DNA from 3 places in the Kitasatospora sp. NPDC096128 genome. Region 1 is predicted to be linked to each of the others. Evidence: riboswitches for the same ligand, from Rfam matches in the RefSeq annotation. Region 1 holds a riboswitch; each other region holds the start of a gene.

Region 1 (3,265 bases):
CGTCCCGGTCATCATGGCGCCGCCGCGCGGGGTGCGGGTACGGTTCAGTCGGACCGGCGAGACCGCGGACGAGTTGATCCGCCGTCTGGTCCGGGCCGAGCCGCAGGGCCGTCCGGTGGTGGTGGTCTCCACCGACCGGGAGGTCGCGGAGGGCGTGCGGAAGGCGGGTGCGCGCCCCGTGGCCTCGGTGCTGCTGCTGAACCGGCTGGCCAGGCCCTGAACCGGGGGCGAACGGCGTGACGGCAGGTCAATGCGGCTCCGGCGCGGGTGTGCGGATCCGGTGAAGTCAGTGGGAGAACCCGGAGTTCACGCCTTCGGGGGAGTGGCAAAACGGATAGATCTTCACTAGGGTCTGGCGTCAAACCTATTTTCCGGAATCTCACCTGATCGGGTGAGTCCGTTGGAAGAAGGAGCCGGTCCCTTGGCCTCCCACCGCCGTCCCAAGCAGCCGAGCCGCGCGCGGGTCTCCGTGCTCACCGCGGCTGCTGCGACCGCGGTCGCCCTCTCCGCCCAGGTCGCCGCGCACGCTGCCCCGCAGCCGAACAAGAGCGACGTCAAGGCGCAGATCGACCAGCTCCAGCAGGAACAGGAGCAGGCGGCCGAGAAGTACAACGGCGCCAAGGAGCGGGCCGACCAGCTCCGCAAGCAGGCCGACCAGCTGCAGGACCAGGTGGCCCGCAGCCAGGACCAGATGAGCCAGCTGCAGGTGGGCCTGGCCCAGGTCGCGGGCGAGCAGTACCGCACCGGCGGCATCGACCCGTCCGTCCAGCTGATGCTCTCCTCCGACCCGTCCGGCTACCTGGACAAGGCGTCGAGCGTCCAGCAGGCCAGCACCACCCAGACCGAGGCGCTCAAGGGCCTGCTCGACCAGCAGCGCCGGCTGGACCAGGAGAAGGCCGAGGCGGCCGCCGTGCTGGCCTCGCTGGACTCCACCACCAAGGACCTGAACCAGGCCAAGACGGACGTCAACACCAAGCTGAAGGCCGCCCAGGACCTGCTGAACTCGCTCAGCGCCGCCGACCGGGCGGCCCTGCGGGCCCAGCAGCAGCAGGACGACCGCGCCTCGCGCGGCGCCGACCGGGTCGACCTCGGCAATCTGCCGCCGGCCAGCGGCTACGCGGCCGTGGCCGTGGCCAAGGCGATGAGCAAGCAGGGCTCGCCGTACGTGTGGGGCGCCACCGGGTCCAGCACCTTCGACTGCTCGGGCCTGATGGTCTGGGCGTACGGCCAGGCCGGCGTCTCGCTGCCGCGCACCTCGCAGGAGCAGGGCCACATCGGGACCGCCGTGACGCTCTCCACCGCCCAGCCGGGCGACCTGGTGGTCTACGGCAACGACATGCACCACGTCGCGATGTACATCGGCAACGGCATGGTGGTCCACGCGCCGCACACCGGTGACGTGGTGAAGGTGATGAAGGCCGACGCGATGCCGATCAACACGATCCGCCGGATCTGACGGTCCGGCACCTCCCCGAGGGGCCGGTTCCGGCCCTGTGATCCGCGCCACCTCCGGTCGGGGGTGGCGCTTCGGGTTCGCCTCTTTCGCGGCCGGACGGTGAGAGTCGATCAGCTTTGCGTGCGGCGGCGATCACCATCAGTCATTTTCACAAAAGAACATGGGTAATCTTCCGTCTTTTTTCTGACAAGGATTTGAACGGATCACGGTTCAGTTACTAGGGTCGTGCTCCGAACCACCGCACTGTCGATCACCCAGCCTGGGTGGCGGCGGTGGTTACCGTCGAGTTCGCGAAACAGCGGGGCAGGTCGAAGCGACTGCCCGACAGGGGAGCCCAGTAGTCGGGGGTGCTGCGGAGCGGAGCCGGGGAACCACGTTCCTCCGGGGTGAATCGGCGCCAGGTCGGCCGTAGGTGAGGCCGGTGAGGCGTCGTAGGGCATGCTTCCGGCCCGAACCCGTCAGCTCACCCGGTAGGCGGCCGTAGGAAGAAGGAGTCCGCCTTCGTGGCGTCCCATCGTCGTCCCAAGCCCGCCAGCCGTGCCCGCGTCTCGATCATGACCGGCTTCGCCGCCGCGGCCGTCGCCCTGTCCGCGCAGTCCGGCGCGCACGCCGACCCGCAGCCGACCAAGGACCAGGTCAAGGAGCAGGTCGACCAGCTCAACGAGCAGGCCGAGCAGGCGACCGAGAAGTACAACGCCGCTCAGGAGAAGCAGCAGGAGCTGGAGAAGCAGGTCTCCGGCATGCAGGACCAGGTGGCCCGGCAGCAGGCGCAGGTGACCGACCTGCAGGGCGGCCTCGCCGAGATCGCGGGCGAGCAGTACCGCAACGGGGGCATATCCCCGACCGTCCAGCTGATGTTCTCCTCCACGCCGGACAACTTCCTGAACCAGGCCGGTGCGCTGAACCAGGCCGGCAGCACCCAGAAGAACCAGCTGAAGCAGCTCCAGGAGCAGCAGCGCAAGCTGGACCAGGACCGTACCGAGGCCCAGGGCAAGCTCGCCGAGCTGGAGTCCACGACCCAGCAGCTGAAGGCCTCCAAGGACGAGGTCCAGAACAAGCTGAAGGCCGCCCAGGACCTGCTCAACACGCTGACCGAGCAGGAGCGCCAGGCCATCAAGGCCGCCGAGGACAAGGCCGCCGCCGACGCCGCCGCGAAGGCCGCCGCCGCCAAGCCCGCCACCCCGGACCGCGCCTCCCGCGACAGCAGCCGCAGCGACCTCGGCTCGGGCTCCACCGCCGCACCGGTCAAGATCGCCCCGGGCAGCTCGCACGGCGCCGCCGCACTGGCCGCCGCCGCCACCAAGATCGGCAGCCCGTACGTCTGGGGCGCCACCGGCCCCGGCTCCTTCGACTGCTCCGGCCTGATGGTCTGGGCGTTCAACCAGGCGGGTGTGTCGCTGCCGCGCACCTCGCAGGAGCAGGCCGGCGCCGGCACCCGGATCGGCTCGGACATCTCCCAGGCCCAGCCCGGCGACATGCTGATCTTCTACGGCGACGCCCACCACGTCGGCATCTACGCGGGCAACGGCCAGGTGCTGCACGCTCCCAAGCCGGGTGCGTCGGTGCGCTACGAGGCCGTCTCCAACATGCCGCTGTCCTCCATCGTGCGGGTCTGATCCCCGCCCAGGTGTTCACTGGCCCGGTCCTCCGTCACGGAGGGCCGGGCCTGCGGCTTTTCCGGCTGATCGACCGAATGTCCGAATAGAGGTCAAATATTCGGGTCGGTAGGGGTTTGGACTCGCTTGCCCGGACTCGCTAACGTCTGCCACCGGACTCCCGCTCGACGGCCGCCCACCGGGGCGCGGCCGC
Region 2 (3,265 bases), on a different contig from region 1:
AAGAGCTGTCCAAGGCCTGTCCACGGACCGTCCACGGGGCGTCCACGGAGTGTTGGCGACCCGCTCGCGCGCCGTTCGCGAACCGTTGACGATCGCCGGCCGGTCCGGGCGCGTCCGGCCGAGCGGTGGCCGAGCGGTTACGGTCGACCCATGCCAGCTCAGCCCGACGGCGCCCAGTCCGCCGCCCAGCCCGATCCGCAGCTCTTCACCTGGGAGTTCGCCGCCGACCCGTACCCGGCCTACGCCTGGCTGCGCGAGCACGCCCCGGTGCACCGCACCAAGCTGCCGAGCGGGGTGGAGGCCTGGTTGGTGACGAGGTACGCGGACGCCCGGCAGGCGCTCGCGGACGGCCGGTTGTCGAAGAACCCGGCGCACCACAGCGAGCAGGCGCACCGCACCGGCCGGGTGGGCATCCCGGGGGAGCGGCAGGCGGACCTGATGACCCACCTGCTGAACATCGACCCGCCGGACCACACCCGGCTGCGCCGCCTGGTGTCGAAGGCGTTCACCCCGCGCCGGGTGGCCGAGTTCGAGCCGCGGGTGCAGCAGTTGACCGACCGGCTGATCGACGGCTTCGCGCAGCGCGGGTCGGCGGACCTGATCCACGAGTTCGCGTTCCCGCTCCCCATCTACGCGATCTGCGACATGCTGGGCGTGCCGGCCGAGGACCAGGACGACTTCCGGGACTGGGCCGGGATGATGATCCGCCACGGCGGCGGCCAACGCGGCGGTGTGGGGCGGGCCGTGAAGCGGATGCGGGCGTACCTGCTGGAGCTGATCCACCGCAAGCGGGCGGACCTCGGGGACGACCTGATCTCCGGCCTGATCCGGGCGGGCGACCACGGCGAGCACCTGACCGAGAACGAGGCCGCCGCGATGGCCTTCATCCTCCTCTTCGCCGGGTTCGAGACGACGGTGAACCTGATCGGCAACGGGACCTACGCGCTGCTGCGCAATCCCGGTCAGCGGGCGCTGCTGCAGGAGTCGGTGGCCCGCGGCGAGACCGCGCTGCTGGAGACCGGGATCGAGGAACTCCTGCGCTACGACGGGCCGGTGGAGCTGGCGACCTGGCGGTTCGCGACCCGTCCGCTGACCATCGGCGGGGTGGACATCCCGGTCGGCGACCCGGTGCTGGTGGTGCTGGCGGCGGCGGACCGCGACCCGGCCCGGTTCTCGGACGAGAACACCCTGGACCTGGCCCGGAGCGACAATCCCCACCTGGGGTTCGGGCACGGCATCCACTACTGCATCGGCGCCCCGCTGGCCCGGCTCGAAGGGCGGTCCGCGCTGGCCACGTTGCTTTCCCGACTGCCCGATCTCCGACTGGCCGAAACCCCGGAGAATCTGCGCTGGCGAGGTGGCCTGATCATGCGCGGATTGCGCGAACTTCCGGTCGAATTCAGTCCGGAGAGCCGGTCGCCGCACCGCCGTCCTGAGGCGTCGACGCGCTGACGTGACGTCGCAAATACGGCTCCAGGGGCGGTATGAACGCCCATCAAAGCGGACAAAGCCCCGCCGTTGGTAGGCGATCGACCACGGGCCGTAATTTTTGTGTGATGTCGGTGATATGAGCTTGTGATTGGTCTGAGGATCTGTCTAGTCTCCCTGGAGTTCGCAGCTGCGGACCTCGTGCGCGGGACGCCGAATCCTGCCCGCCGCGTCACGGGAAACCGACCAGAACCCTGGGCAGGGGCGGGGGAACCAGGTTTGTTGCCGTTCCTCCACGGCTTGGGGTGAAGCCGCCCGAGCGGAAGCGTTTCCGCAGACGGCGGCCGGGCCACCTCCCGGTCCGAACCCGACAGCTCACCTCGCAGGCGTGCGGAGAGGGACCTTCATGCTGTTCGTTGGATCTGGCCGTCATCGTCGTCGCACCCAGGCCGAGAAGGCCATCGCCGTCGCCGGTGTGGCCGGCGTCGGACTCGCACTGCCGCTCCTCACCGCCACCGGCGCCTCCGCCGCCCCGGCCTCCGCCTGGGACTCGGTCGCCCAGTGCGAGAGCGGCGGCGACTGGGGCATCAACACCGGCAACGGCTTCTACGGCGGCCTGCAGTTCACCTCCAGCACCTGGAAGGCGTACGGCGGCACCGCGTTCGCGGCGCAGGCCAACCAGGCCAGCCGGGCGCAGCAGATCTCGGTCGCCGAGAAGGTCCTCGCCTCGCAGGGCCCCGGCGCCTGGCCGGTCTGCTCCAAGAAGGCCGGCCTGAGCAAGGGCGGCGCCCCGGCCGAGGTGGACGCCTCCTCGGACGCCAAGCCGCAGAAGCAGCCGGTCCAGAAGCAGCAGGCGCCCAAGCAGCAGGCCCCCAAGGCCGCCGCGAAGCCCGCCCAGCCGCAGCCGGTCCAGCAGTACGCGCCGAAGCACGCCGCGCCGAAGACGGCGGAGAAGCCGGTCGACCAGTCGGCCCAGCAGTACACCCCGAAGCACGCCGCCCCGCGGGCCGCCCAGGCCCCGGCCGCCGCCACGACCGGCCACGACTACACCGTCCGCGACGGCGACACCCTGTCGGGCATCGCCACCACCCAGGGCGTGTCCGGTGGTTGGCAGGCGCTGTACGACGGCAACCGCGACACGGTCGGCGGCAACCCGAACCTGATCATGCCCGGCCAGGTCCTGCACCTCGGCTGAGCCGTTCCACGGCGAACACGGAGGGGGCCGCGCCCGGCGGCCCCCTCCGTCCGCGTCCAGCCCCCTCCGTCCGCGTCCAGCCCCCTCCGTCCGCGCCCGTCCGCACCCGTCCTCGTCCCAGCCCGTCCCGGTGGGACGGGCTGGGACGAGCAGGTGAACTACCGGTGGGTAGTAGGGCCACACGCTGAGACGGAGTCGAGGCCGACGTGGTCCCGGGAGCCCGGGCGGTTAGGCTCTGGTCGTAACGACTCCGCAATCGTCCGGCTGACAGCACCACCGCCAGCCGGACCCTGCTTCCGCAAGGAGATGCTTCGTGCCGTCCATCGATGTCGTCGTAGCCCGTGAAATCCTCGACTCCCGCGGCAACCCCACGGTAGAGGTCGAGGTCGGCCTCGACGACGGCAGCACGGGTCGTGCCGCTGTTCCGTCGGGTGCCTCGACCGGCGCCTTCGAGGCGCTTGAGCTGCGCGACGGCGACAAGAACCGCTACTTCGGCAAGGGCGTGGAGAAGGCCGTCCTCGCCGTCATCGAGCAGATCGGCCCCGAGCTGGTCGGCTACGACGCCACCGAGCAGCGCCTGATCGACCAGGCCATGCTCGACCTGGACGCCACCCCGGACAAGTCCTCGCTCGGCGCCAACGC
Region 3 (3,265 bases), on a different contig from region 1:
GAGCTGCTGGCGACGGCCGCCGAGGCCGGACTGCCGACGCCCGTCGTGGTGCCGCTGATCCCGGGCCCGCACGACTTCCTGACCGGACTTCACGCCCTCGCCGCCGAGTACGGCGCGACCGTCACCGACGCACTGGGCCCGCACCCGCTGCTCGCCGAGGCCGTCCACGTCCGGCTGTCCGAGGCCGGGCTGGCCCGGGCCGACCGGGCCCGGCTGTTCGCCATCGCGACCGCCGCGGACGGCGTGGTCCTGACCACCGTCGGCGGCGAGGACGCGGCCGCCGCGGCCGGGATCACCGGCGTGCTGCTGGCCGCCCGGCTGGCCGTCCCGGTCGTCGCCGCCGCACTCGATGTGCCCGGCTCGGTCGCCGCGGCCGTCAACCACCTCAAGGAGACCGGCTCCGAGCGCCCGGCGCTGGCCCCGCTCGTCATCGGCCCGGAGGCGGACTCCGAGCTGCTCGCCACGGCCGCCGAGGAGACCGGCTGCCCGTCGGCGGCGCCGCTCGGCGCCTACCCGACCGTCGGCCAGCTGATCGCCTCCACCTACCTGGCCGCGCTGCCGACGCCGACGGCGGCGGAGCTCGCCGAGGCCGAGGCGGAGGCCGCCGCCACCGGCGGGGCCGGGGAAGGCTCCCGCCGCGCCCACGCGGCCGCCGAAGGGCCCGTGGAGGGCTAGCGCAGGCCGCTTGTACGCCCGCCCCAGACGCCCGTCGGCCACCGCCGGCGGACCCGCACCGGCGAAGGGCCCGGAACGACCTCGTTCCGGGCCCTTTCGACGTGTTTCGACGTGTTTCGACGTGCTCTGATTCGTCCCACTCGGGGGCCAACGCGAGCTAAGCGGGCAATGCCATGCAATGTCCGTTTACGGTCCATTTGTCGATGACGAGTCGGCGCGTTGCCGGGCGCTCGAATCACTGCCGCTCCGCCGACTCACAGGCGCGCCCCTTTTGTGCTCCAACGCTCCGTCACCTCTTTCCTGAGGCGGAGCCAGTTGTGAGAATCTGCCGCGATATTGCCGGAAAACGATCATTTTCGATCATGAATTACGCGCCATTTGGAGTTTCTCACTAAACCGTGATGCGCATCACAGGTATTTGCAGTTTGAACTTAAGTCTGCTTAACGTGCTCCCCGTTCGTGACCACACGGACCCAGTTCATCCGCGACGCCGAGTCCTGCCGTCGGATGTCCTGGCAAGCGCGAAAACGCATCACGGCAGGAGCGGGGGAACCACAGGTAAGCCGCCCCGGACCGATTTCCGAAACGGTCCAGGGCTAGGGGTGAAGCCGCGCCCACAGCGCGGCCGGGCAACTCCAGCCCGAATCCGACAGCTCACCTCGCAGGCGTGGGAGAGGACCGCGTCTTCATGCTGCCTTCCAACGGCAACCGCCTGTCCAGCCGCACCCGTCGCGTGATCGCCGCCCTCGGCGTCGCGGGCGTCGGCCTCACCATCCCCTGCCTGACCGCCGGCACCGCGAACGCCGCCCCCGTCTCCACCTGGGACAAGGTCGCCCAGTGCGAGAGCAGCGGCGACTGGAGCATCAACACCGGCAACGGCTTCTACGGCGGCCTGCAGTTCACCTCCAGCACCTGGGCCGCCTTCGGCGGCACCGCCTACGCCCCGCAGGCCAACCAGGCCACCAAGGACCAGCAGATCGCCGTCGCCGAGAAGGTCCTCGCCTCGCAGGGCCCCGGCGCCTGGCCGGTCTGCTCCGTCCAGGCCGGGCTGACCAAGGGCGGCGCCGCCGCCTCCGTCGACACCTCGGCCGGCTCCACGGCCGCCAAGCCCGCCGCCAAGCCCGCCCAGGCCGCGAAGCCCGCCAAGCCGGCCGCGCCCGCGCAGGACCAGGCGCAGGCCTCCGACGGTTCCGCCACCACCGCCGGCTCCGCCGACAACACCTGGGCCCAGAAGCGCCAGGCCCAGGCCCAGGCCGCCGGCTACACCGTGGTCGACGGCGACTGGCTGTCCTCGATCGCCGACAAGCACAACGTCCAGGGCGGCTGGCAGCGGCTCTACGAGCTCAACCGCAGCACCCTCACCGAGGGCCCGGACACCATCTACCCGGGCGAGCAGCTGACCTTCGGTGACGACACCTCGGCCCAGGCCGACCAGTCCGCCACCAAGTCCGGCTCGGACTTCACCTGGTTCAACCGCTCGCAGAAGGCCGGCCAGGCCTCGAACGGCGGTGCCGTGAACGCCAAGCCGACCGCCCAGAAGCCCGCCTCGAAGCCGGCCGCCCAGGCGCAGACCCCGGCCCCGGCCCCGGCCGCCTCCGGCAGCATGGCCGCCGCGGTCTCCTTCGCCGAGTCGAAGGTCGGCCAGGCGTACGTCTACGGCGGCACCGGCAACGGCGGTTGGGACTGCTCCGGCCTGACCCAGGCCGCGCTGCGCGCCGCCGGCATCAACATCCCGCGCGTCGCCGCCGACCAGGCCGCCGCCAGCACCCACGTGTCGCTGGACAGCCTGCAGCCGGGCGATCTGCTGTTCTGGTCGAACAACGGCCAGGACTCCGGCGTCTACCACGTCGGCATCTACGTCGGCAACGGCCAGTACGTCGAGGCCGCCAACCCGAGCGTGGGCGTCCGCCTCCAGACCGTCGCCAACTGGGCCCCGGACTTCGCCGGCCGGGTCTGAGCGACCGCGAACGACTGACGCCGAAGCCCCGGGAAGAGCCCCGCTCGCTCCTCCCGGGGCTCCGGCGTACCGGCGCGACGTACCCGCGCGACCGTAGCGCCGCCGGAAGCCGAACGCCCGGATTCCGCATGGTCAAACCCCGGCCCACGGGGCATGCTGCTGCTCTGCACCCGAGGAGGAGTCACCATGGCCCAGGTCACCGTCACCCTCGACGCGAACCTCGCGATCGACGCGATGCTGCTCTCCGGCACCAAGAACCCGCAGGACGCCGTCGAACTGGTCGTGCGCGACTACCTGGCCCGCGGCCGCCGCACCGAGACCCGGACCGGCGACGCGGCCGACGGCCACCGGGCCTCCACCGACCGCCCGGCCGCCCAGGAGGGCTGACCGACCGCCGCCCCCGTACCCGCCCGAACCGGCCGGGCCGAGCCGACCGCGGGAGCCGAGCGGCCACCGCACGCCGACGGGCCCCGGAAAGCAACCGCCCTCCGGAGCCCGTCAGTTGACCCGGTCCGCCCGGCCTCAGCGCACGCAGGCCCCGGTGGAGCCACGCATCACCAGCTCCGGCTGGAACATGAACTCCCCGCGCTGGGCGGAGTTCCCGCCGACCTCCTCCAGCAGCGCGTCCACCGC

Evidence for each region. Region 1 has a riboswitch for cyclic di-AMP ahead of ABTY61_RS10425 (NlpC/P60 family protein). Riboswitches for the same ligand answer to the same signal wherever they lie in the genome.
Region 2: another riboswitch for cyclic di-AMP. It lies ahead of ABTY61_RS34505 (transglycosylase family protein); the one in region 1 lies ahead of ABTY61_RS10425 (NlpC/P60 family protein).
Region 3: another riboswitch for cyclic di-AMP. It lies ahead of ABTY61_RS18105 (transglycosylase family protein); the one in region 1 lies ahead of ABTY61_RS10425 (NlpC/P60 family protein).

Annotation. Positions count from the first base shown of each region.
Region 1 covers NZ_JBEOSP010000007.1:61,491-64,755, reverse strand. The annotation lists gene ABTY61_RS10435 (NYN domain-containing protein) at 1-220, shown strand, start outside; gene ABTY61_RS10430 (C40 family peptidase) at 422-1,456, shown strand; cyclic di-AMP (ydaO/yuaA leader) riboswitch at 1,795-1,949, shown strand; gene ABTY61_RS10425 (NlpC/P60 family protein) at 1,960-3,072, shown strand.
Region 2 covers NZ_JBEOSP010000045.1:61,822-65,086, forward strand. The annotation lists gene ABTY61_RS34500 (cytochrome P450 family protein) at 151-1,452, shown strand; cyclic di-AMP (ydaO/yuaA leader) riboswitch at 1,663-1,833, shown strand; gene ABTY61_RS34505 (transglycosylase family protein) at 1,835-2,623, shown strand; gene eno (phosphopyruvate hydratase) at 2,937-3,265, shown strand, end outside.
Region 3 covers NZ_JBEOSP010000014.1:190,205-193,469, reverse strand. The annotation lists gene ABTY61_RS18110 (sirohydrochlorin chelatase family protein) at 1-675, shown strand, start outside; cyclic di-AMP (ydaO/yuaA leader) riboswitch at 1,186-1,356, shown strand; gene ABTY61_RS18105 (transglycosylase family protein) at 1,364-2,632, shown strand; gene ABTY61_RS18100 (hypothetical protein) at 2,819-3,019, shown strand; gene ABTY61_RS18095 (LacI family DNA-binding transcriptional regulator) at 3,155-3,265, opposite strand, start outside.